3 regions of the Kitasatospora sp. NPDC089797 genome follow, and region 1 is predicted to be linked to each of the others. Evidence: riboswitches for the same ligand, from Rfam matches in the RefSeq annotation. Region 1 holds a riboswitch; each other region holds the start of a gene.
The links. Region 1 has a riboswitch for S-adenosylmethionine ahead of AB0O91_RS23155 (aminotransferase class V-fold PLP-dependent enzyme). Riboswitches for the same ligand answer to the same signal wherever they lie in the genome.
Positions count from the first base shown of each region.

Region 2: linked by a shared signal. The riboswitch ahead of AB0O91_RS12545 (IclR family transcriptional regulator) and the one ahead of AB0O91_RS23155 (aminotransferase class V-fold PLP-dependent enzyme) in region 1 are both predicted to bind S-adenosylmethionine.
Region 3: linked by a shared signal. The riboswitch ahead of thrC (threonine synthase) and the one ahead of AB0O91_RS23155 (aminotransferase class V-fold PLP-dependent enzyme) in region 1 are both predicted to bind S-adenosylmethionine.

Region 1 covers NZ_JBFBGS010000028.1:40,013-46,583, forward strand. Annotated here, with positions in the region: gene AB0O91_RS23135 (NYN domain-containing protein) at 1-862, opposite strand, end outside; gene AB0O91_RS23140 (hypothetical protein) at 1,136-1,399, opposite strand; gene AB0O91_RS23145 (rhomboid family intramembrane serine protease) at 1,600-2,382, shown strand; gene AB0O91_RS23150 (Lrp/AsnC ligand binding domain-containing protein) at 2,424-2,705, shown strand; gene AB0O91_RS23155 (aminotransferase class V-fold PLP-dependent enzyme) at 2,716-4,080, opposite strand; SAM riboswitch class IV at 4,132-4,249, opposite strand; gene trpD (anthranilate phosphoribosyltransferase) at 4,392-5,468, opposite strand; gene AB0O91_RS23165 (hypothetical protein) at 5,588-6,013, opposite strand; gene AB0O91_RS23170 (heme-copper oxidase subunit III) at 6,410-6,571, shown strand, end outside.
Region 2 covers NZ_JBFBGS010000013.1:56,675-63,245, reverse strand. Annotated here, with positions in the region: gene AB0O91_RS12560 (MFS transporter) at 1-1,120, shown strand, start outside; gene AB0O91_RS12555 (flavodoxin family protein) at 1,225-1,941, opposite strand; gene AB0O91_RS12550 (SDR family NAD(P)-dependent oxidoreductase) at 2,081-2,611, opposite strand; gene AB0O91_RS12545 (IclR family transcriptional regulator) at 2,767-3,480, opposite strand; SAM riboswitch class I at 3,700-3,842, opposite strand; gene AB0O91_RS12540 (FAD-dependent monooxygenase) at 3,986-5,563, opposite strand; gene AB0O91_RS12535 (PadR family transcriptional regulator) at 5,560-6,201, opposite strand.
Region 3 covers NZ_JBFBGS010000027.1:5,943-12,513, forward strand. Annotated here, with positions in the region: gene AB0O91_RS22370 (glucosyl-3-phosphoglycerate synthase) at 1-954, opposite strand, end outside; SAM riboswitch class I at 1,104-1,239, shown strand; gene thrC (threonine synthase) at 1,257-2,552, shown strand; gene AB0O91_RS22380 (MoaD/ThiS family protein) at 2,579-2,857, shown strand; gene AB0O91_RS22385 (cold-shock protein) at 3,412-3,615, shown strand; gene groL (chaperonin GroEL) at 3,984-5,606, shown strand; gene AB0O91_RS22395 (hypothetical protein) at 5,719-6,075, shown strand; gene AB0O91_RS22400 (hypothetical protein) at 6,085-6,264, shown strand; gene AB0O91_RS22405 (hypothetical protein) at 6,261-6,571, opposite strand, start outside.

The DNA of each region.
Region 1 (6,571 bases):
CGTCGTGCGGCGAGGCCGCCCCCGGCACCACCGCCTCGACCAGGTCCGCCGGACGGATCTGGGAGACCGGCAGCGCCAGCTCCCGCTGCAGGCCCTGCGCCGACTGCAACACGGTGTCCAGCAGCAGCCGCAGCCGCATGTCCTCGACGCTGCGCCCCTCCCGGGCCGACCGGCGGCCCTGCTCGGCCGCCGTCTCCAGCTCGGACACCCGGTGCTTCAGCCGCCGCGCCTCGCCCTCGGCCGCGCTGCGCTCCCCCGCGGCCTGCGCCTTCGCCGCCTCCAGCTCCCCGGCCACCCGCCGGGTCTCGGCCTGCGCCCGGCGGGTGTCGCTCTCCAGCGACCGCACCTTCTTGCGCAGCGACTCGGCCTCCCGCCGGACGCCCTCGAACTCCGCCCGCTGGCGGTCCAGGTCCGCCCGCGCGGCGGCCCGCACCTCGGCCAGCTCGGCCTGCAGCTTCTCCACCAGCCGGCCGGCCTCCGCCGCGGCGTCCTCGGCCCCGGCCCGCTCGGCCTCCTCGCCGGCCTCGGCGACCAGCCGGCTCCAGCCCGCCGAGCGCACCAGGTAGGCGGCGGCCGCGACGTCCATCGGATCGGCGGCGCCGGGGACGGTGCCCGACTCCAGCGCCTTCACCAGGTCCGGCTGGCCCAGCCGCAGCCGCTCCGCTATCCGCACCCGGAAGGCCGGCTCGGACTCCAGCGCCGCCGCCAGCGCGGTGGCCGCGTACTTGGCCCGACGCGCGGGGGTGAACTTCACGTACTGACGCAGGCTCTGCGGCAGCTCCCCGGGCGGCAACCCGCCCAGCGCGTCCGAGGCCAGGCCGACCACGCGCCGGCGCACGCCCTCGGGCAGCGGCCGGTCCAGCTTCTCCGCCGTGCGCTCGACGCCGCCGGCCGGCTCCGGGAGCGGGGTCTCGGACGGGGCCGTCTCGGCATCCGGCGCCGGTGCCTGCGCAGCGGGCTGAAGCCCCTGCGCGTCGGCGGGCTCCCTCGCTGCGTCCACCACGTCCTCGGCTCCGATCCTGGTCCAGCGGGTGCGGCCCGCGGCCGCCCCTGTCGTCACGCTCCGTGCGTCTTGTCTGTATTGTCCCGTGCGGCGGACGGGCGCGTCACGCGCCGCCCACCGCTCCGGCCGGGATCAGCCCTGCTCGGCGGAAGCCTCCGGGGTCCCGGCACCCGGGCGGGCCACCAGCTCGACCTGGTCCACCGCGTTGCACCAGCGGCAGCGCACCGACTCGACCGTCTCGCTGTGCACCTCGGTCTCCTCGACCGCGGACTCACCGGCCAGGTCGAAGTGGAGGAACTCGGTGACCCGCGCGGTGCGGGTCACGTCGAAGCGGGTGAGGTTGCCGCACAGCGTGCAGCGCCAGCGCGTCTCGGCGGTCAGGGCGGGGACGGTCATCGGGGATCCTCTCGGCTGGTCCCAGGTGGGCTAGGCGCTCCCCCCGGAGCCCCGGCATCGGCGGCGGGAGACGGGATTGCCCGGCCCAAGCCTATTGCCTGGGGCAACCATCACGACCACCGGTCAGGGGAACTTGATGGCTAGTCCACCTGCCGTAAACCGTCGTGTCATGTGCGGCGTCCGGAGGAATGCTTGGCCGCATGGCGCTCGCGGCCCCCGACCACACCGATGCGCGGGACGGCCGCCCGGCGGCGCCCGCCCCGGCCGTCACCTACGCCCTGATCGCACTCAACACCCTGGTCTTCCTGCTCGGCCCGGCGGCCGGCCTGAACCCGCTGTACGGCACCGGCCAGGCCCGGATCTGTGCCGAGCAGCGCTACGAGCAGCGCTGGGGCGCCGTCCCCGCCGAACTGCTGACCGGCCACCCGCTCACCGCCGAACAACTGGCCGAGGCCCCCGACCCGGTCCCCGGCTGCCCCGCCGCCCCGACCCCCGGCAAACACCCGGCCGTGTCCGCCCTCACCGGCCTCTTCCTGCACGCCGGCTGGCTGCACCTGCTGGGCAACCTGCTCTTCTTCCACGTCTTCGGCCCCACCGTCGAACGCCGGGTCGGCCGGGCCAGGTTCCTCCTCTTCTACCTGGCCGCCGGCAGCCTGGCCTCGTACGGCTTCGCACTCGCCGAGGCGCACTCCCCCGACTCCACCCGGGTCCTGATCGGCGCCTCCGGGGCGATCTCCGCCGTCCTCGGCGCCTACCTGCGCTTCCACCCGCGGGCCCGGGTGACCACCCTGGTCCCGCTGCTCCTCTTCCTCCCGCTGCGCTTCCCGGCCTGGCTGGTCCTCGGCCTCTGGTTCGCCCTGCAGTGGTGGTCGGTGCACTCGGCCGGGCCCGGAGTGGCCTACCTGGTGCACGTGATCGGCTTCTCGGCCGGCTTCCTGTACGCCTGCACCGTCGTCGGGCACCCCCCGAGACGCCCCGGCTGAGGCCCGATACGCTGACCGCACCCCATGAAGGAGCCCGCACAGTGATCACTGCCATCGTCCTGATCAAGACCAGCGTCGACCGCATCCCGGAGATCGCCGAGGCCATCGCCGCGATCGAGGGCGTCAGCGAGGTGTACTCGGTGACCGGCGGCTACGACCTGGTGGCGATGGTCCGGGTGCGCCGTCACGACGACCTGGCCGACGTCATCCCGGGCCGGCTCAACAAGGTCCCGGGCGTGGCCCACACCGAGACCCAGATCGCCTTCCGCACCTACTCCCAGCACGACCTGGAAGCGGCCTTCGCCCTCGGCCTGGACGAGTGACGAGCGGGCCTCAGCCCTCGCGACGGGTGTCGGCGACGCAACGGCCGCCCTCGTTGCGGTAGTTCCACGCCGCGCCCTCGGTGACCAGCTCACGGACGGCCGTCAGGAATCGCTCGACGTGCTCGTCCGGCGTGCCCGCCCCGAAGCTCACCCGGATCGCGTTCAGGCTGCGCTCCCCCGGCAGCGAGGGCTCGGGCGCCCCGCACTCGGACGGAGCCACCTCCTCCTCCCCGAGCAGCGTCCGCACCAGCGGGTGGGCGCAGAACAGCCCGTCGCGCACCCCGATGCCGTACTCGGCGGACAACGCGGCCGAGAAGTGCGAGCTGTTCCAGCCCCGGACCACGAAGGACAGCACGCCCACCCGGGCCGACCCGGCGCCGAACAGGTTCAGCACCCGGACCTCCGGGATCTCCGCCAGCCCCGCCGTCAGCCGGTCGACCAGTTCCCGCTCCCGGGCCTCCAGCGCGTCGAAGCCGGCCTCGGTGAGCGCCCGACAGGCCGAGGCGATCGCGTAGGCGCCGATGACGTTCGGCGAACCGGCCTCGTGCCGGGCCGGGCCGGTGTGCCACTGCACCGCCACCGAGCCGTCCAGCTCCCGGGCCACCGTCCGGGTCGCCCCGCCGCCGGCCAGGTAGGGCTCGGCAGCGTCCAGCCAGTCCGACCGCCCCGCCAACACCCCGGCGCCGAACGGCGCGTAGAGCTTGTGGCCGGAGAAGGCGATCCAGTCGACGCCCAACTCCCGCACCGAGACCCGGTGGTGCGGGGCCAGCTGGGCCGCGTCCAGCACCACCCGGGCGCCGTGGCGGTGCGCCGTCGCGGTCAGCTCCGCGACCGGCCACAGCTCGCCGGTCACGTTGGAGGCGCCGGTGACGCACAGCAGCTTCGGCCCCTCGGGCGCCGCGGCCAGCGCCTCCTCCAGCGCGGCCACCGCCTCGGCCCGCGAGCGCGGCGCCCGCAGGTAGCCGACCTCCAGTCCGGCGTGCGCCCACGGCAGCAGCGAGGCGTGGTGCTCGGTCTCGAACGCGAACACCCGGGTGCCGGCGGGCACGGCGGCGGCGAGCAGGTTGAGCGAGTCGGTGGTGGCCCGGGTGAAGACCACCTGGTCGTCCGCGCGCAGGTCGAGGAAGTCCGCGACGGTCCGCCGGCTCTGCTCGAACAGGTCGGTGGACAGCTGCGACAGGTACCCGGCACCGCGGTGCACGCTGCCGTAGTACGGCGCGTACGCGGCGACGTCGTCCCACACCCGCTGGAGCGCCGGGGCGCTGGCCGCGTAGTCGAGCGCCGCGTAGCCGACCTTCTCACCGCTGGCGAGCGGCACCTGGACGTCCTGGCCGAGGACGGCGAGCGGGGCGCGGAGGTCAACGGAGACGGACATGAGGATGCACTCCTTCAGGGGTAAGGGACCCCGGGAGTGCTGATCGTCCGGTGTCCGCGCTTGTCGCACGGACGACTTGCCCGGCGACCCGGTCCTCACCCAGGGCACCCCGCCACGGACGGAGGGTTGCCGGACAGCCAGCTGGGGCTTGACGCTGTCGCTCATGACCTGGCCAAGACTCTAGGTCGGGCACGTCGGACGGTCAAACAGATATCCACCATCCGGACAGGACATTCGCCTTGGACTGAAGGGGTGCAGGCAAAGCCGAGGGCCCGGGTCGGCGGAACCGACCCGGGCCCTCGACCGCCGTCTCAGATCCGGCTGGTGGCCTCCGACCAACGCCGCAGCAGGTCCTGCGCCCGGCCCGAGTCGATCGCTTCGGCCGCCCGCTCCATGCCCGCCGCGAGCTGCTCCGTCAGCGGCGCGTCGCCGAGCTCGAGCGCGACCAGCGCCGCCGCGGTGTTCAGCAGGACGGCGTCCCGCACCGGCCCGCGCTCCCCGGCCAGCAGCCGCCGGGCGACCTCCGCGTTGTAGGCCGCGTCGGCCCCGCGCAGCGCCTCGATGCCGACCAGCTCGATGCCCACGTCCCGCGGGTCGAAGGTGGTCTCGGTGACCACCCCGTCGCGCACCACCCACACCCGCGAGGTGGTGGTGATGGTCAGTTCGTCCAGCCCGTCGTCGCCGCGGAAGACCAGCGCCGTCGCCCCGCGCCGGGCCAGCACCCCCGCGATCAGCCCGGCGAGCCGGGTGTCGAAGCAGCCGACCGCGTGCGCGGTGACCTTGGCCGGGTTGGTCAGCGGGCCGAGGATGTTGAAGGCGGTCGGCACCCCGAGGTCGCGCCGCGCGGTGGCGGCGTGCCGCATCGACGGGTGGAACTTCGCCGCGAAGCAGAAGGTCAGCCCGACCTCCTCGGCCACCTGGGCCACCCGCCGGGCCGACAGGTCCAGCGCCACCCCGAGCTTCTCCAGCACGTCCGAGGAGCCGCTGGCGGAGGAGGCCGAGCGGTTGCCGTGCTTGACCACCTTGGCCCCGGCCGCGGCCGCGACGATCGCCGACATGGTGGAGATGTTGACGGTCTTCGCCCGGTCGCCACCGGTGCCGACGATGTCGACCGCCGGGCCGGGGATGTCCAGCGGCTCGGCGTGCTCGTACATCGCGTCGACCAGACCGGCGATCTCCTCGACCGACTCGCCCTTGGCCCGCAGCGCCACCATGAACCCGGCCACCTGGACGGGGGACGCCTCGCCGCTCATGATCCGGTCCATCGCCCACGCGGTGGACGAGCGGTCGAGGTCCTCCCCCTTCAACAGCACCGTCAGGAGGTCCGGCCAGGTGCGGACCACCTGCGCGGGGTCGGTACCACCGTTCGCAGGGTTCACGTTCACCATGGCTGACTCCAGCTGTTGTCGGTTCCCCCGGTCCGGGGGACGTCCGTACGGATGGAGCCAGCCTATCGAGCGGCGGGGCCCTCCCGACCCCCTCTTCTCCAGTACTGAGACGGCACCGCTCAGCGCGTGGCCGGGGCCCGCTTGGCCAGCCGGGCCCGCAGCAGGGTGGCGACCGCCTCGGCCAGCGCCACCGGGTCGACCGGGCGGGAGATCGCGGCATCGGCCCGGCTCCAGGCGGCGAGCCAGGAGTCCTGCGGCCGGCCGATCAGCACCAGCACCGGCGGGCACCCGTAGATCTCGTCCTTGAGCTGGCGCCCGAGCCCCAGTCCGCCGGCCGGCACCGCCTCGCCGTCCAGCACGCAGAGGTCGACACCGCCCTTCTCCAGCGCCTTGAGCACCGCGGGGGTGGTCGCGCACTCCAGGTAGGACAGCTCCGGAAGATCCTCGGCGGGCCGACGGCCGAGAGCCGTCAGCACCTGCTCACGGGTGTTGCGGTCGTCGCTGTAGACGAGGACGGTGAGCGTCTCGTCGGTCGTGTACGCCATGGACCCTGCTCCCTCAAGTGTGATCCGGACCACGTTCACCTGATCCGGATGCTACTCCCGTTTCCCCCGTCGCCGGTCCCCCTCGGGCACGTTCCCCCTCAAGCCGCCGCGCCCACCGCTCACCCGACCGGAGGACGGCCCGTCACCCGGTCCGGCCCGGTCCACCCGGACGGCCGATGCGGCGCCCCCTCCCCTACAACCCGCCGCTGCGCCGTCCGGGCAACGACGCGCCGGGCAAGGGGGTCGTGGGCCCGCCAGAGGAACCGTCAGAAAAGGGACACGCCGCTGCTCAGCCCCCGCCCGGGCCTCCCACGGCCGCCCAAGCGGGCATACCGCACGCACCGGACACTCCGAGGGACACCCCCCGACGTGAAGACGGAATAAGGGACCGACATAATGTCCGTCGTGGCGACAGCAACAGCAACAGAAACCGGGCACGCGCACGGATCGGTCAATCGACCGAACATGGTCAGCGTCGGAACGATCGTCTGGCTCAGTTCCGAGCTGATGTTCTTCGCGGCCCTCTTCGCGATGTACTTCACGCTCCGCTCCGTCAAG
Region 2 (6,571 bases), on a different contig from region 1:
CACCGCCCGGGCCGGCCAGGGCGTGGCCGCCGCGCTGCTCGCACCCCTCAGCCTCACCCTCATCATGGTCACCTTCGCCGAAGGGGCCGCCCGCGCCCGGGCCCTGGGCGTCTGGTCGATGGTGACGGCCGCGGGCAGCGCGCTGGGCGTCCTGCTCGGCGGCGTGCTCACCGACCTCCTCGACTGGCGCTGGGTGTTCTTCGTCAACGTCCCGCTGGTCCTGCTGGCGGGCGCCCTGGCCGTCCGCGCGGTCACCACCGCCCGGCCCGAGCGCACGGGCCGGCTCGACCTGGTCGGCGCGGTGCTCGGCACCGGGGCGATGTGCGCGCTCGTCTACGGGCTGATGGAGACCGACCGCCACCCGTGGACCTCGGCACGGACCCTGGTCACCCTCGGCGCCGCCGTGCTCGTCGGAGTCGCGTTCCTGGTCTGGGAGGCCCGCTTCGCGTCCGCGCCGATCGTCCGCCTCGGGGTCCTACGGGCCCGGACGGCCTGGACCGCGAGCCTGATCGTCACCCTGATCGGGGCGGCGATGCTGGTCGGCTTCTACTTCTGCTCGCTGCACCTCCAGAACGTCCTGCACTACGGCCCGCTCGCGGCCGGCGCCGCCTTCCTCCCCTTCTGCGCGGGCGTCATGGCGGGCAGCATGGCGGCCGGCCGCCTCAACACCCGCTTCGGGGCACGGGCCACGCTCACCGGCGGTCTGCTGCTGGCTGGCCTCGGGATGCTCTGGTTCAGCGGACTCGGCGTCGACTCCGGCTACCTGACCGCCTTCGTCGGCCCCTGTCTCGTCACCAGCACCGGCGTCGGGATCTGCATGGTCGCCAACACCGCGATGGGCACCTCGGGCGCCGCCCCGCACGAGGCCGGACTGGTCAGCGGACTCCTCAACGCCGGCCGCCAGTGCGGCGGCAGCATCGGCCTGGCCGTGCTCTCCTCCCTCGCCGTCGCCGCGACCCGCGACGCCGAACACGCCGGACACGAGCCGCTGGCCGCCCTCGCCGCCGGCTACGACCGCGCCTTCGTCGTCACCGCGGCCCTCCTCGCCGTGGCGGCCCTGATCGCCGTCCTCTTCGTCCCCGCCCCGGGCCGCACCCCCGAGCCCGCCACCCACGCCTGACGGCGCCGGACGCGCCGGAGGGGCCGTGGTCGGCCACGGCCCCTCCGGACGGTTCGGCCGACCGTCACGAGGTACTGCCTTCCGCCCCTCAACAGGCCCACCGCTCAGCGGTGTTCGGGGTTCTCGAAGTCGAAGCGGCAGCCGGCGTCCCACTCGGAGCGCTGGTTGCCGTGGGCCGGGATGCCGCCCGCGTCCTTGAGCATCCGGGCCAGGTGGAGCTGGTTCCAGGTCATGAAGGTGGTGTTGCGGTTGGTGAAGTCGTTCTGCGGCCCGCCCGACCCGGGGTCCAGGTAAGACGGCCCGGGCCCCGCCTCCCCCACCCAACCCGCGTCCGCCTGCGGCGGGATGGTGTAGCCCAGGTGCTGGAGGCTGTAGAGCACGTTCATCGCGCAGTGCTTGGCGCCGTCCTCGTTGCCGGTGATCAGGCAGCCGCCGACCCGGCCGTAGTAGGCGTACTGACCCTGGGAGTTGAGGATCGACGAGCAGGCGTAGAGCCGCTCGATCACCTTCTTCATCACCGACGAGTTGTCTCCCAGCCAGATCGGGCCGGCCAGCGTGAGGATGTCCGCGGCCATCACCTGGGAGTAGACGACCGGCCACTCGTCGGTCTCCCAGCCGTGCTCGGTCATGTCCGGCCAGACGCCCGTGGCGATGTCCAGGTCGACCGCCCGCAGGACGTCGACGGCGACGCCCTGGCGCTGCAGGATGCCGGTGCTGACGTCGATCAGGCCCTGGGTGTGGCTGCGTTCCGGAGAGCGCTTGAGGGTGCAGTTGATCACCACCGCGCGCAGGTCGGCGTACGAGGTCGTCGGGTCCGGCACGGGGGCTCCTTCGGGCGGTCGGGGAGGCCCGGTCGGGTGGCGGGCTCCGCGGACAGCTCACCAGCGGTGACCGGTGAGCGCTCGCCGGACTGGGCCGGTTGCCTGACGGTGGCGACGGGCCTCCGTGGCGAAGGCGCCGTCAGAGGTTGACGCCGCCGCTGACGTCCGCGCCCTTGGTGAGCGGGTAGCCGATGCCGTGGGCGGAGGCAGTGCGGGTGGAGACGGAGGAGATGTTGATGATCCGGCCGCCGTCGCGCAGGCGCGGCAGCAGGCGTTGGGTGAGGAAGAACGGCGCCTTGACGTTGACGGCGATCATCCGGTCGAACTCCTCGGGGGTGAGGACCTCGATCGGGCGTCCCATGATGGTGAGCCCCGCGTTGTGGACCAGGATGTCGAGCGCCTCCTCCCCGTGCTCGCGCAGCCCGGCCTCCAGTCCGGCGGCGAGGGTGTCGACGTCGCCGGGGACGCCCAGCTCGGCGCCCACGGTGAAGGCCCGGCCGCCGGCCGCGGTGACGGCAGCGGCCGTGTCCTCGGCCGCCGACCGGTTGCTGCCGTAGTGCACGGCGACCAGCGCCCCGTCCCGGGCGAGGCGTTCGGCGATGCCCCGCCCGATGCCCCGACTGCTGCCGGTGACCAGGGCGGTCCTGCCGTCGAGCTTTCCCAGGTGCACTCCTCGGCCACGGTCCGCACACCACCTGACGCGACTGAACACCGTCGGCCTAGAGCTGTTGTGACGGCCCGTCAGGTGAGGTTGGACACCCGGGGGAACACCCCGCCGACCGATCCGTTCCCGTCCGGGGGAACACCCGGCCGCCTCCGCCCCCGTCAGGAGCGCCGCAGCGCCTCGGTGAGGTGGGCGGCCGCCTCGATGACGGCCTGGGACAGGCGGGCGCCGGGGTGACGGGTGAGCCGTTCGATCGGACCGGAGACCGAGACGGCGGCCACCACCCGGTTGGACGGCCCGCGCACGGGTGCGGAGACGGAGGCGACCCCGGCCTCGCGCTCGCCGATGGACTGGGCCCAGCCCCGGCGGCGCACCCCGGCGAGGGCGGTGGCGGTGAAGCGGGCGCCCTGGAGGCCCCGGTGCAGCCGCTCCGGCTCCTCCCAGGCCAGCAGCACCTGGGCGGCGGAACCGACCTTCATCGGCAGGGCGAGGCCGACCGGGACGGTGTCGCGCAGGCCGAAGAGGCGCTCGGCGGCGGCCACGCAGATCCGGACCTCGCCCTGCCGGCGGTAGAGCTGGGCGGTCTCGCCGGTGACGTCGCGCAGATGGGTGAGGACCGAGGCGGCGGCGGCCAGCAGGTGGTCCTCACCGGCGGCGGCAGAGAGCTCGGAGAGCCGCGGGCCGAGGACGAACCGGCCCTGCATGTCCCGTCCGAGCAGCCGGTGGTGTTCCAGTGCGACGGCGATCCGGTGGGCGGTCGGCCGGGCCAGGCCGGTGGCGTCGACCAACCCGGCCAGGGTGGCCGGGCCGGCCTCCAGGGTGCCGAGGATCGAGGTGATCTTGTCGAGCACGCCGACGCCGCTCGTGTGGTCCAGGTTCTCCATGGACGGGTACTCCAGTCTCGGTTCCCGCGAGCGAGGGGTGGGTTCGGCTCACGGGTGCTCCACGGGGTGGGGTGGGGAGCGGGGTGGTCAGCGAGGACAGGCCTGGGAAGTCGGCCGAATGCCTGCGCCGGACACGAGACGGGTACGCGAAAGGGCCGGGGCGGGAAGCGCCCGGGCGAAGGACAGCGACAGCACAGAGAGCACCGTGTCTCCTCATCTTCCCCGCGCCACGTTGGCGACAGGCCGGAGTTGGCACTGACCCCGGACGGCACGGCGCGTACTTCGGACGCCGGGTCGAACGGGGAGTTGCCGGGGCTTCGTAGGGCCGGTCCCTCCACCCCTCTGGATGATTCGCGGAGAACGATACAAGACTTCCCGGGTAGCTCGCCAAACCTTTTCCCGATCGCTACGGGCGACCCCGCCGCCGAGGCCCGACGGCGGGTCCCGGCGGCGGGGTACGGAAGCGGGTCTCGACGGAGGGTCGGCAGGGGTCCGGTCAGGCCGCCGTCGGCCGGTCCCCCGTCGCCTCGCCGAACCAGTGCCGCAGCGCCTGCGGGAGCCCGTCGGATCGGTCGGGCCGGTCGCCGTCGGCGCTGCGCAGCCACGCCGTGTGCCCGTCCGGTCGGAGCAGGACGGCGTGCAACCAGGGGTGCTCGGGGCAGCTCGCCGTGACGGTGGTCACCCGGTCCGCCCAGCCTGCCGCCGAGGACGACACCGGGATCGCCGACACCGGGATCGCCGACACCGGGATCGCCGACGACGACGCGCGGAGCGCACTGCCCCCGGTCAGGTCGAGCAGCAGGCCCCGGCCGGAGGCGAGCAGCTCGGACACCCGGGTCGGGCCCTGCCCCGTGCGCAGCGCGAGGTCCGGGGCGAGCCGGCCGAGCCAGGGGTGGGCGGTGTCGGGGTGCGTTCCGTAGCGGGTGTCCAGGCCCGTGACGGTCTCGGCGAGGGCGCGGTTGCCCGCCGAGTGGCGGGCGAGGCGGGTGAACAGGTCGACGAGCGGCCCGAGCCGGTCGTCCGCGGTGCCGAGCAGCACCTGGGCCCGGGTGTCGGCCAGCACCCGCGCACCGGCGGCGTGGCGTTCGACGTGGTAGCTGTCGAGCAGATGGGCCGGGGCGGTGCCGCGGACGGTGGCGGCGAGTTTCCATCCCAGGTTGAACGCGTCGTCCAGGGCGACGTTGACGCCGATCGCCCCGGCCGGCGGGTGGATGTGCGCGGCGTCACCGGCCAGGACGACCCTGCCCCGGACGTACGAGGCCGCCTGCCGGGCGGCGTTGCCGAACCGGGTCGTCCAGCGCGCGGCGCGCAGGTCGACGGGGCGGCCGAGCGCTTCGCCGACGGCGCTCCGGAGCAGGTCGAGGGTGACCGGTTCGTCCCGGTCCGCCGGGGGCTGCCGGTCGCCGGTGATGATCCTGACGTAGCCGGGGCGGGGGATGACGAGGACGCTCCCGCCGGGGCCGGTGCTCGTGCCGAAGGGCAGCGCCGCCGGGTCGGCGAGTTCGACGTCGCCGAGCAGGGAGAAGGCGGTCGCCGGGGTGCCAGGGAAGTCGATGCCGGTCTGTCGGCGGACGGTGCTGCGGCCGCCGTCGCAGCCGACCAGGTAGGCGGCCCGGATGCGGTGTTCGCGCCCGGCGGCGGCGACGGTCGCGGTGACGGACTCCGAGTCCTGCGCCAGGGCGCGCAGTTCGTGTCCGCGCCGGATGTCCGCTCCCAGCGCGAGCGCGTGCGCTTCCAGGACCTCCTCGACCCTGGTCTGCGGGATGCCCAGCGAGTACGGGTGGTCGGTGCGGGCGTCGGCGAGGGTGAGCGTCACCGGCAGGCCGGAGAACGCGGCGTGCGGCACCTGCCAGCCCTCGGCGATCAGGCGGTCGGCGAGGCCGCGCCGGGCCAGCAGGTCCAGGGCGCGGGCGTTGAGGTTGAATCCCCGGCAGTGGTCCGGGCGTTGCGGGTGGCGTTCGATCACGACGGTGTCGACGCCGGCGAGTCGGAGCTCGATCGCGAGCAGCAGGCCGGCCGGGCCGGCTCCGACGATCAGCACCTCGGCCGTCGGGCGGGGCCCTTGTCCGGTCATGGGATGCTTCCTTCCTCGTCCGTGGGGCGGGTCCAGGTCCAACCGCCGTCCTCCGAGCGCCGGACCTCGGGCCAGAACAGGCTGCCGTCGCGGATCTCGGCGACGGTGCGCCGGGTCCAGGCGAGTTCGGCCTCCCAGGCGTGCAGCGCGCACTCGACCTCGATCATGAACAGTCGGGGCACCTTGCCGGAGCCGACCGTGTCGGCCAGCACCGCGTTGGTCTCCTCGATCCGGCGGACCAGGTGTCCGGCCCGTTCGGTCAGGGCCTCCGCCGCGCCGTCCGGGCCGAGTGCGCCGAGGTAGGACACGGCGGCCATGAACTTGGGGTACTCCGCGACGGGCGTGCGGAGGAGTTCGTCGATCCAGCCGACGAACTCGCTCCGGCCCAGTGCGGTGGTCGCGTACACGGTGCGCTCGGGCCGGCGGCCGGCGCGGGCCGTCTCCACGGGCTCGATCCAGCCGTGTCGCACCAACGCCTCGACGGTGTCGTAGAGGGAGCCGGAGTTGACCTTGAAGCTGCTGTCCTTGTGCCGTTCGCGCAGGGTGACGGCCATCTCGTAGGGGTGCATGGGCTGTTCGCGCAGCAGGCCGAGGACGGCCAGCGCCAGCGTGTTGGAGATCTTCCGTCTGGGTGTCACGTCGGGTATCACACTCACCGGTTCCTAATAGTAGGAACCGACCATACGACATCGATGCCTGCCCTGGGGCGCCAAAGAGCTTTTTCAGAGGCTGACTTGACGAGTGATCACCGCCGGGGCGACGGCGGACGCGGGCGCCCGGGCTCGGGTCCGGGCCCGGACCCGGACCCGGGCCCGCAGCTCATCTGGTGAGCCGATCGACCGATGAACCGCCCCACGTCAATCCACAGGAGGGCGACTTCACTCGGTGAGGTGGTTAGGGTTCGAATTTTTGTAGGTAGTCGAACCGGGCCGACAGCTCCGGCCTGGTACGAATACGGAACGACGGAGCGACGGGGCAGACCGGAGGATCCGGAACGAGCGGGGGGAG
Region 3 (6,571 bases), on a different contig from region 1:
GGCCGTGACGGGGTGGGTGTGGGCGGTGAAGGCGCGGGATTCCGGGTCGCGGGTGAACTGGGTGAGGTGGGGGTGCACCAGGTCGGCGGAGGCCTTGAGGCGGTGGGCGCGGTCGAGGCGTTCCAGCGCGGTGCGGTAGATGGTGGCGGCCATCCGGCCGAGGGCCTGGCCGTCCTGGTGGCGGTGGTGCCGGACGCCGACGTCGACCTGGGCCAGGGCGTCCAGCCCGACCAGCTCCAGGGCGTCGACCAGGAGGCCGAGCTCGACGCCGTACCCGGTGGGGAAGGGCAGCCGTTCGAGCAGGGAGCGGCGGGCCGCGTACTCGCCGCCGAGGGGCTGGACGAAACCGGCGAGTTCCGGCCAGTGGAGGTTGAGCAGCGGGCGGGCGACGAGTTCGGTGACCCGGCCGCCGCCGGCCGGGACGACCGCCCCGCTCTCGGTCTCCAGCGGGCGGTCGTACATGGCCTTGACCAGCTGGAGGTGTTCGTCGGTGAGCAGCGGGCCGACGATGCCGGAGACGAAGGCCGGGTCGAACTCGCGCAGGTCCGCGTCCACGAAGCAGACGATGTCGCCGCGGGTGACCAGTAGGGAGCGCCAGAGCACCTCGCCCTTGCCGGGGACGGCGGGCAGCCGGGGCAGCACGGCGTCGCGGTGCTCCACCCGGGCGCCGGCCGCGGCGGCGATCTCGGCGGTGGCGTCGGTGGAGCCGGAGTCGACCACGACGAGTTCGTCGACCAGCGGGATCCGCTCCATCAGCTCCCGGCGGACGGTGCGGACGATGTCGCCGACGGTGGCCTCCTCGTCGAGGGCCGGCAGGACGACGCTGACGGTGCGGCCGGTGCGCCGCTTGGCCTCCAGCAGGGTGTGCACCGGCCGGTCGGCCGCGGTCCACGAGCGGCGGCGGAGCCAGGACGCCGCCTGCGGGAGGAGCGCGGGGGTCGGTTCGGCGGGCACGGTGACTCTCCTCGGCGGATCGGGGTGGAACGGGTCATCTCGCTTGGCGGACGGTCCCGTTCAGGCTTGACGCCTTCGGATACAGTCTTCGTACAGCGGTCGGACCTTTGCACGTCGGGGTCGCCGTTGAGCACCACCACAATTTCACAAGCTCATCCAGAGGGACTGAGGGAACGGCCCGTTGACGTCCCGGCAACCTTCTCGCTCGGCTGTCGTCGACAGGCCCCGGCGGGACAGGTGCCAATTCCGGCCTGTGGCGCGACCGCGCCGCGGGGAAGATGAGGAGAGAGGCCTCCGCCATCATGGCTATCACTGCGACGACTCCTTCTGGTGCCGCATCCGTTTCCGTCGACCTGGGCCCCGCCGTCGCGCTGTCCTGTCGGGAGTGCGGTACCCGCTTCCCGCTCGGCCCCAGCTTCGCCTGCCTGGAGTGCTTCGGTCCGCTGGAGATCGCCTACGAGTTCGGCAGCGAGCGCGCCGAGGAACTGCGCAAGCGGATCGAGTCCGGGCCGGCGTCCATCTGGCGCTACGCGCCGCTGCTGCCGGTGCCCGCCGACGTGGCGTCCAAGCCGAACCTCAACCCCGGGTGGACCCCGCTGGTGAAGGCGGACAACCTGGGCCGTGAGCTCGGTTTCACCGCCCAGCTGCACATCAAGGACGACTCCGGCAACCCCACCCACTCGTTCAAGGACCGGGTGGTGGCCTGCGCGATCGAGGCGGCCCGGGCGTTCGGCTACACCACGCTGTCCTGCTCCTCCACCGGCAACCTGGCCGGCGCGGTGGGGGCGGCGGCGGCCCGGGCCGGGTTCCGCTCCTGCGTCTTCATCCCGCACGACCTGGAGCAGGGCAAGGTCGTGATGGCCGGGGTGTACGGCGGCGAGCTGGTCGGCATCGAGGGCACCTACGACGACGTGAACCGCTTCTGCTCGGAGCTGATCGGGGACTCGGCCGGCGAGGGCTGGGGCTTCGTCAACGTCAACCTGCGGCCGTACTACGGCGAGGGGTCCAAGACGCTGGCGTACGAGATCTGCGAGCAGCTGGGCTGGCGCCTGCCGGAGCAGATCGTCATCCCGATCGCCTCCGGCTCCCAGCTGACGAAGATCGACAAGGGGCTGCAGGAGCTGATCAAGCTGGGGCTGGTGGAGGACCGGCCGTACCGGATCTTCGGCGCCCAGGCGGAGGGCTGCTCGCCGGTGTCGGCGGCGTTCAAGGCCGGGCGGGACGTGATCAAGCCGGTGAAGCCGGACACCATCGCCAAGTCGCTGGCGATCGGCAACCCCGCGGACGGCCCGTACGTGCTGGACATCGCCCGCCGCACCGGCGGCGCGGTCGAGGACGTCACGGACGCGGAGGTGGTGGCGGCGATCCGGCTGCTGGCCCGCACCGAGGGCATCTTCGCCGAGACCGCGGGCGGGGTGACCGTCGGGGTGCTGAAGAAGTTGGTCGAGACGGGCCAGCTCGACCCGGCCAAGGAGACCGTGGCGATCAACACCGGCGACGGCCTGAAGACCCTGGACGCCGTCTCCGAGGCCGGGATGACCGCCGTCATCCGCCCGACGCTGGACGCCTTCCACGCGGCCGGCCTCGCGTCCGCCTGAACCACCCCCACCCCGCAAGGAGAGCCATGAGCGCCAACGTCCGCATCCCCACCATCCTGCGCACCTACACCGGCGGCGCCGCCGAGGTGACCGCCGAGGGCGCCACCCTGGCCGAGGTCATCGCCGACCTGGAGCTGAACCACGCGGGCATCTCGGCCCGCATCCTGGACGACACCGGCAAGCTGCGCCGCTTCGTCAACGTGTACGTGAACGACGACGACGTGCGGTTCGCCGAGGGCCTGGCGACCGAGATCGCGGACGGCGCCGGCATCTCGATCATTCCGGCGGTGGCCGGCGGCTGCTGAGCCGTCCCGTCCCTTTCCCCGCGCCGCCCGTACGCACGGAATTCGACTCTCCGTGGGTGCGGGCGGCCGCCTGCATTTCGGCGGGAATATTCCGGGTCGAGTCGGAGTAGAGTGTGGCTCTGCTGGGAACAGGGCTCCGCTCCCGGCGGACGGGGTGCGTCGCCGGAGGTCGTCCGGCCGCTGGGACCGGCCGGGGCGCCGGGCCGGGAAACATGTCAGGCAGATGTCAGAATTCCTGCAGGCATTTGAGTAATTCGTCCGCTATGTCCGGCGCGTAATGCCGATTTCCTCCCGGTTTGTTCGCTGTTGTCTCTTGATGGACCCCTGGAATTCCCGGCGGCTGACCCTGTTGCAGAGGGCGTCGATCCGGATACATTCAGCGGCGGTCGACGTAATCAACCGCTCACGGAAGCCGCCCGGCGTCCCGGGTGCGGGGGATTACGGCGTGCACGGCTGCGCCCAGGGGGGGTTCCCCGGGCCGGCCTTCAAAACCAGACCCGGGCCCGCGACCTGCGGGACCGTGAAGGGCCAGCACAGCACTAGGGGAGTTCGGAATGGCTCAGGGCACCGTCAAGTGGTTCAACGCGGAGAAGGGCTACGGCTTCATCGCGGTCGACGGTGGTGCGGACGTCTTCGTCCACTACAGCGCGATCCAGATGGACGGCTACCGCACCCTCGAGGAGGGCCAGCGGGTCGAGTTCGAGATCTCCCAGGGACAGAAGGGCCCGCAGGCGGACATGGTCCGCGCGGCGGTCTGACCCCTTCCGGCTCCAGGAGCTCGGCGCGGCCCACTGCTGGTGGACCTCTCGCTTCGCGACGGGCCCGTACGACATGTGTCGTACGGGCCCGTTCGCGTTCCCGCGGCGCCCCGGCCGGGGCCCGGTGCGGGCCCGGTGCGGGCCCGGTGCGGGCCCGGGGAACGGCTCGCGGGTTGCCGATTGGGCTTGCACTCGACCACCCGGAGTGCTAATCATTGGCGTTAGCACTCACAGTGTGAGAGTGACAGCGGACCGGGTCGGTGAGGCCCCCGGGAGCGGTAGGGGAATGGACCTCCGCGCACCAGGGCCGTCCGTCGCGGGCACCCCTTGGTCCGAGCAGTCGACCGTGTCCCGGAGGACCACTTCTGATGGCCAAGATCATCGCCTTTGATGAGGAAGCTCGCCGCGGCCTTGAGCGTGGCATGAACCAGCTCGCCGACGCAGTGAAGGTCACGCTCGGCCCCAAGGGCCGCAACGTCGTGCTGGAGAAGAAGTGGGGCGCCCCCACGATCACCAACGACGGTGTCTCCATCGCCAAGGAGATCGAGCTCGAGGACCCGTACGAGAAGATCGGTGCGGAGCTCGTCAAGGAGGTCGCCAAGAAGACGGACGACGTCGCGGGCGACGGCACCACCACCGCCACCGTGCTCGCCCAGGCCCTGGTTCGCGAGGGTCTGCGCAACGTCGCCGCCGGCGCCAACCCGATGGCCCTGAAGCGCGGCATCGAGAAGGCCGTCGCCGCCGTCTCGGACCAGCTGCTGGCCCAGGCCAAGGACGTGGAGACCAAGGAGCAGATCGCCTCCACCGCCTCCATCTCCGCCGCTGACACCCAGATCGGCGAGCTCATCGCCGAGGCCATGGACAAGGTCGGCAAGGAAGGCGTCATCACCGTCGAGGAGAGCAACACCTTCGGTCTGGAGCTCGAGCTCACCGAGGGCATGCGCTTCGACAAGGGCTACATCTCCGCCTACTTCGCCACCGACCTGGAGCGCATGGAGGCGACCTTCGAGGACCCGTACATCCTCATCGCCAACTCCAAGATCGGCTCGGTCAAGGACCTCCTCCCGCTGCTGGAGAAGGTCATGCAGAGCGGCAAGCCGCTCGTCATCATCGCCGAGGACGTCGAGGGCGAGGCCCTGTCGACCCTGGTCGTGAACAAGATCCGCGGCACCTTCAAGTCCGTCGCCGTCAAGGCCCCGGGCTTCGGCGACCGCCGCAAGGCCATGCTCGGCGACATCGCCATCCTCACCGGTGGCACCGTGATCTCCGAGGAGGTCGGCCTCAAGCTCGAGAACGCCGGCATCGACCTGCTGGGCACCGCCCGCAAGGTGGTCATCACCAAGGACGAGACCACCATCGTCGACGGTGGCGGCGACAGCGAGCAGGTCGCCGGTCGGGTGAACCAGATCCGCGCCGAGATCGAGAACAGCGACTCGGACTACGACCGCGAGAAGCTCCAGGAGCGCCTCGCCAAGCTGGCCGGCGGCGTGGCCGTCATCAAGGCCGGCGCGGCCACCGAGGTGGAGCTCAAGGAGCGCAAGCACCGCATCGAGGACGCCGTCCGCAACGCCAAGGCCGCCGTCGAGGAGGGCATCGTCGCCGGTGGTGGCGTCGCCCTGCTGCAGGCCGGTATCGCCTTCGACAAGCTGGAGCTGGACGGCGACGAGGCCACCGGTGCCAACATCGTCAAGGTCGCGCTGGAGGCCCCGATCAAGCAGATCGCGACCAACGCCGGCCTCGAGGGCGGCGTCGTGGTGGAGAAGGTGCGCAACCTCCCCGCCGGTCACGGCCTGAACGCCGCCACCAACGAGTACGTCGACCTGGTCGCCGCGGGCATCATCGACCCGGCCAAGGTCACCCGCTCCGCGCTGCAGAACGCCGCCTCCATCGCGGCGCTGTTCCTCACCACCGAGGCCGTCATCGCCGACAAGCCGGAGAAGGCCGCCGCGGCCGCCGGCGGCGGCATGCCGGGCGGTGACATGGACTTCTGATCCTGATCGGTCTCCGATCGGATCGTCGATCCCCGTCCGCGTGGGCGGTCCCCTTCGGGGGGCCGCCCACGCGGCGTTTCGGCCTTCGGGCCTTTCCGCGGAGAATGGACGGATGGCTTCCGACGACATCGAGACCGCCCTGCACAACGCGCGGGCGCTGATCCTGGCCGACCTCACCGCACGGGACGTGGCGGACGCCGCCGTCGTCTCGCTGGTGGAGCAGGCCGTCACCCACCGCCGCTGGTGGCTGGAGCAGTGGCCGGACGGCACCGACTACGTGCTCGGGCTGGTCGCCCAGGACGTCCAGGACGCGCTGCTGGAGGCGTACGGGCGGTGGCCGCTGTGCGCCGCCTGCGCCGCCGACGGGGACCCGCACGCGCTCGGCGTGGAGCCGGAGTTGGGGCCGGAGCCGCACTGGGTGTGCGGCAAGCAGGGCGCGGTGGTGGCGGCGGTCGGGGAGCTGATCTAGGGTCCGTGCATGGGGCGCTGGGTGTGGGGTGTGGTGGGCGGCTGTTGCGGCCTCGGGCTGTGGTGGGCCGTGGTCGAGGCGACGGGGGCCGGTCAGGACGACTGGTGGGCCGTGGTGGGGCGGATGCCTTCCGTGATGGCCGGATTCGCGGCCGCGGACCGGGTGCTGGCCCGGCGGGCCGGGTCCTAGACGGTCGCCGACGGGTCCTGGAGGCCGTCGAGTTCGACGGTCAGGTTGGTGCGGGCCGCCTCTGTGAAGCGCTCGCGGGCGGCGGGGGTGCGGTAGAGCGCCGGGAGCGCCAGGAGCCCGCTCAGGACGGCCGCCCGGCCGGTCCGGAAGGCCGGCTCCGGGACGAAGCCGTACTCCTCCCGGACGGCGGCCGCGTACCCGGCGTAGGCCTCCGGGGTGCCGCCGAGCACGGCGAGGTCGGCGTCGCAGAGCACCTCGCCGTCGCGGTCGCCGGGGGCCGGGTCGTGGGTGACGGTGAGCAGGACCA